2 regions of the Alteromonas lipotrueae genome follow, and region 2 is predicted to be linked to the other one. Evidence: riboswitches for the same ligand, from Rfam matches in the RefSeq annotation. Region 2 holds a riboswitch; the other holds the start of a gene.
What was found. Region 2 has a riboswitch for thiamine pyrophosphate ahead of KYS23_RS02645 (TonB-dependent receptor). Riboswitches for the same ligand answer to the same signal wherever they lie in the genome.

Region 1: linked by a shared signal. The riboswitch ahead of thiC (phosphomethylpyrimidine synthase ThiC) and the one ahead of KYS23_RS02645 (TonB-dependent receptor) in region 2 are both predicted to bind thiamine pyrophosphate.

What each region holds. Positions count from the first base shown of each region.
Region 1 covers NZ_JAESDJ010000002.1:9,250-11,713, forward strand. Annotated here, with positions in the region: gene thiC (phosphomethylpyrimidine synthase ThiC) at 1-1,350, opposite strand, end outside; TPP riboswitch at 1,508-1,621, opposite strand; gene KYS23_RS03515 (TonB-dependent receptor) at 1,872-2,464, opposite strand, start outside.
Region 2 covers NZ_JAESDJ010000001.1:619,010-621,473, forward strand. Annotated here, with positions in the region: gene KYS23_RS02635 (GNAT family N-acetyltransferase) at 1-464, opposite strand, end outside; gene KYS23_RS02640 (acyl-CoA thioesterase) at 533-961, shown strand; TPP riboswitch at 1,074-1,183, shown strand; gene KYS23_RS02645 (TonB-dependent receptor) at 1,238-2,464, shown strand, end outside.

The DNA of each region.
Region 1 (2,464 bases), on a different contig from region 2:
GCAATGGGTTAACTGCTCTTCCATATTGGCTTTGATCATGTGCATTGGCACATGCCCTGGGCCTTCAATCATAACCTGAACATCGTATTCCCAAGCTATTTTAGTCAGCTCACCTAAGGTGCGAAGTTCAGAGAACTGGGCTTCATCATTTGCATCGGCCACACTGCCTGGGCGTAATCCATCACCTAAAGAAAGCGACACATCGTAGGCGGCGCAAATTTCACAAATATCGCGGAATCGTTCATACAAAAAGCTTTGCTTGTGATGGCTTAAGCACCACTTGGCCATAATCGAGCCACCGCGGGACACAATACCCGTTACCCGGTTTGCGGTAAGCGGTACGTATTCAAGCAATACGCCTGCGTGAATGGTGAAGTAGTCTACCCCTTGTTCGGCTTGTTCAATAAGGGTGTCTTTAAATAGCTCCCACGTAAGGTCTTCGGCTACGCCGTTTACTTTCTCAAGCGCCTGATAAATGGGAACGGTGCCTAACGGAATAGGGCTGTTTCGAAGCAGCCATTCGCGGGTTTCGTGAATGTTGCGGCCGGTGGATAAATCCATAAGCGTATCGGCGCCCCAACGCGTAGACCACACTAGCTTTTCTACTTCCTCTTCAATAGACGAGGTGACCGCTGAATTACCAATGTTGGCGTTAATTTTGACCAAAAAATTGCGGCCAATGATCATAGGTTCTAGTTCAGGGTGGTTTATGTTCGCGGGAATAATCGCGCGACCAGCTGCCACTTCTTGGCGAACAAACTCAGGAGTAATGTTTGAAGGCAGGTTGGCCCCGAAGTGCTCGCCTTTGTGTTGATTGCTTAGCGGGCTGTCTTTTAGTGCGTCGCGGCCCATGTTTTCGCGAATGGCAATATATTCCATTTCGGGCGTTATTATACCTTGGCGAGCGTAATGCAGCTGGGTCACATTTTTGCCATCTAGAGCTTTGCGTGGTTTCAGCGTGCGCGTGAAACGAAAATCTTCAGTGACAATATCTTGCTCACGTTGCTTCGCGAAGTGCGACGATACCCCTTCAAGCTGGTATGTGTTTTCGCGGGCTTTAATCCAGTTTTCTCGTAGCGGCGCCAACCCTTTTTGCACGTTAATGGTAACGTCTGGGTCGCCGTAAGGACCGGAAGTATCGTAAACCCCAATGGGTGGGTTACTTTCAAATATAGGGTTTTCTTCGGTGCCGCCAATTAAGCTGTCGTGTTGGTGAATCAGTCGCATGGCAACGTTAATATCGTCGCGGCTGCCTTTTTCGTAGTGACGGGTAGAATTAGGGTAGGCCTCACCGGCCAATTGATTAATAAAGTCTTGCGCCTGTTGGCGCTGTTCACGTCGAGTCGACATAGCATTTTCGCCTGTTAGTTTAGGTTATAAAATGCTTGTCAGGAGTGGAGGAGAGAATACAAAGTGCGCAGAAGCATGACCGGTATTGCAGGCAAAATCCCGAAGGATAAAGTCATGCCATACAACAAGGCTTAACTTTTACCATTTACAACTTACCACTTTGTACTTTCTTGTTCCCTTCGCAGGTATTAGCCTGATCAGGTTCAACGGATCCCGCTTTCGCGGTCTCAGCTCACTGGGTTAATTCAGTTGAGCACTCCGACAAGTAACTGTAATCAGTATAAAGCGAAAGAAAATAAAATTACAAGCCCTGAGGGGGCACGAAAGCGAACTCACCTTAGAAACACGGCGTGAACCCATCCATGGGGCCTCTCTACAGCATCCATGCTGCGGGAGTGGCTAAGTGTGATTAAATTAAATTCATGTGAATTAAAGATAAAAAAACCCCTAAACGGGGTTTTTACTTACAGGATGTTTGTTGAGCTGTGCTGTATCTTTAACCGCAGCTAGCCTTTTACTAATTAGAAATTACGTCTTACCGTTATGCCGTAAGTGCGTGGTTTTGCGTAAGAGATTTGCGAAGTACCGTAGAAGCCTGATACGTCGAAACCAATTAATTCGTGGTCTGAATCAGTAAGGTTATCTACGTAAGCGGCTACACTCCATAAATCTTCTTTGTCAGTCCAGGTAATGCGTGCATCGGCTTTAAAGTGACTTTCAATGGTATGCGCAGTAAAGTTACGGGCATTATGGAAAGACTCTGACTGGTACGAGCCACTAATAAGCGTTGCAACACTGCCGCTGTCTATATCCCATGTGTAGCGTACTAAACCTGATGATTGCCACTCAGGTGTGTAAGGGGGCGTGGTGTCTACAAATACGCCTGAAGCTACTTCTAAATCTTCTACCACAGCATCGGTGTAAGACACGCCGAACATGATGTCTAGTGCATCAATAGGGTTTAATAGTAGCTCAACTTCAGCACCAGTAAATTGCGCATCTTCGTTGAACACTACGCCAGCATTATTTACCCACGAAAACGACTGATAATCAGAGTAATCATAGTAGAAAATACTACTGTTTAACTGTGCTTTACCGTCCATTAAGGTTAGCT
Region 2 (2,464 bases):
ATATGGCAGTTGTTACTATCCCATATAGCTACGTCTGCATTGTTTTTTATTATTGCTACAAGCCTATTTATATAAAGGCTTTGGGATGCTTTAAACCCGTGAGATAGATGAGTAAGACTGGCGTGTAAATGCCAAGAGGCTAACGCAGGACAGCACAAAATAAGACAGCCACCCCAACGAATGGTACCTGCAATGGCCATCAGGTTTCCCGGGCTAAACCCTTGATGTGAATGTACTACCCCGATATCACACTCATTACCTAACAAATGCTTACGTAGGGGGGAGTTCTCTGCGCCTATTTCTTTAACGATAAGTGAGGCGGGAATATCGCTTAAAAGAGACGTTAAACGCTGATTAACCCACTCATAATCGCCAGAAAGCAAAAGCAGACGGCGATACACTTTTTGTCGTGATTGCAAATAAATAGGGTTAAACAACCATTGAGTTAATTCCGGTGGCGCCATAGGTGTGTTTTTTCGGTATAATTAAGACTTTCTCTGCTTATAGTAACCACTTATCTAAAGGAATTCGAATGCGCTTTCTTTCTCGGCGTCTAGTGATGCCAAACGATCTAAATTATGCCAACTCTTTATTTGGCGGCCGCGCGCTTGAGTGGATTGATGAAGAGGCTGCCATTTGGGCAATTTGCCAATTAGAAACTAATTGTTTGGTGACCAAACATATTGGAGAAATTAGTTTTGAATCTCCTGCAATGCAAGGTGACATTGTTGAATTTGGTCTTGAGACTAAAGCGGTTGGTAGAACGTCGATTACCGTAAGCTGTTTAGTGCGTAACAAAGCCACCAAGAAAACCATTTGTTTTGCCGATGACATCGTCTTCGTAAAAGTTGACCCAGATTCCCGCCAACCTGCAGCGCATGGTAAAACCCTTGAAGCGTTGGTGTCACAAACTAACGAAGAAGTACGAAAGCTTAATCTAGAATTAAAAGAACAAAAATAAGCCATATAACAAAAATACGATGTTTACTGGTACGCTAAGTTAACCGTTTAATATCTTGACGGTTTTGGCGTAACTGGTAGACTCCTCGCTGTATTCGGTATTCTAACTGAATGCATATACCAAGGGGTGTCTGTACCGCGGACTGAGATTCACATCAACACTGTGAGAACCCTTACACCTGATCCGGATAATGCCGGCGTAGGGATGGTTGACCACATAGTCGTATCACCTGCCGTACACCCGGATCTTTTTTCTTAGAAAAGAATAAGAGATCCCATGCAAAAACCAATATTTTGTCTTTCTTTAATTGCTGCATCGCTTTGTGCTAATGCGCAAACCAATGAACAAGAAACACAACTTGAAGACGTTGAACGTATTGTCGTTAGCGGAGACTTTCGTGAAACCGTATTAGACCAACTAAGTGCCAGTGCGACCATTTTGGGCGTTCAGCGCTTAAGCAGTCGCCAGCCTAGCCATATTGATAGTGTGCTAAACAGTGTGCCGAACGTGAATTTTGCCGCAGGCGCTTCTCGTGGGCGCTTTGTGCAAATACGCGGTATCGGTGAACGTAGTCAATTTGTAGAGCCTATTAACCCTTCTGTTAGTTTCATCGTTGACGAATTTGATTTCTCTGGTCTAGCGGCAGCGGCGCTTATTTTTGATACACAGCAGCTAGAAGTGTACCGAGGCCCTCAGGCCACCTTATTTGGTTCCGGCGCGTTAGCAGGCGCGGTAAAGCTTTCTAGTACGCCTGTAGGTTCAGAAGGCGCTGACTATGTTGAATTAAGAGCTGGTAACAAAGATAGTTATCGGGTGGAAGTGGCTACAGGTGATGACATCAACCAGGACTGGGGATATCGCGTAGCACTAATGCATAACCGTAGTGATGGTTTTGTAGAAAATACCGTGGTTAACAGTAACGGCATTGAGCAAAAGCGTGATGATACCAATAATCTCGATGAAACCGCCGCGCGCATCAGTATTGCTGGAATTATTGACGAAAGAAGTACCTTGGCGCTGACATATCGTTGGTATGACATCGACAATGGGTATGATGCGTTTTCATTAGATAATAATAATCAGACCTTATCTGATGAGCCAGGTTTTGACACCCATCAAACTCATGCGGTAAGTGCGAAATCTACTACCTCGACTAATGGCGGTGATTTCATTCTCATCGCCACTCATGCATCACACAATATTGGTTATGGATATGACGAAGATTGGACTTATGAAGGTTTTCACCCTTTCGGGTATACCTCATTCGACGCTTATTTCCGTGATGTAGACACACAAACTGCAGAAGTACGCTTTGTATCATCAGACAGTGCCGCGTTATTTGATGGCGCGACCGCTTGGACGCTTGGCGCGTTTTACAAAACCAGCGAAGAAGATTTGTTACGTGAGTACACCTATGCATCAGGTGATTTTACCAGTGTGTATGAACCCACTACCAAAGCGGTATATTTTCAGACTGAATCTACGCTCACCACGAGCCTAACG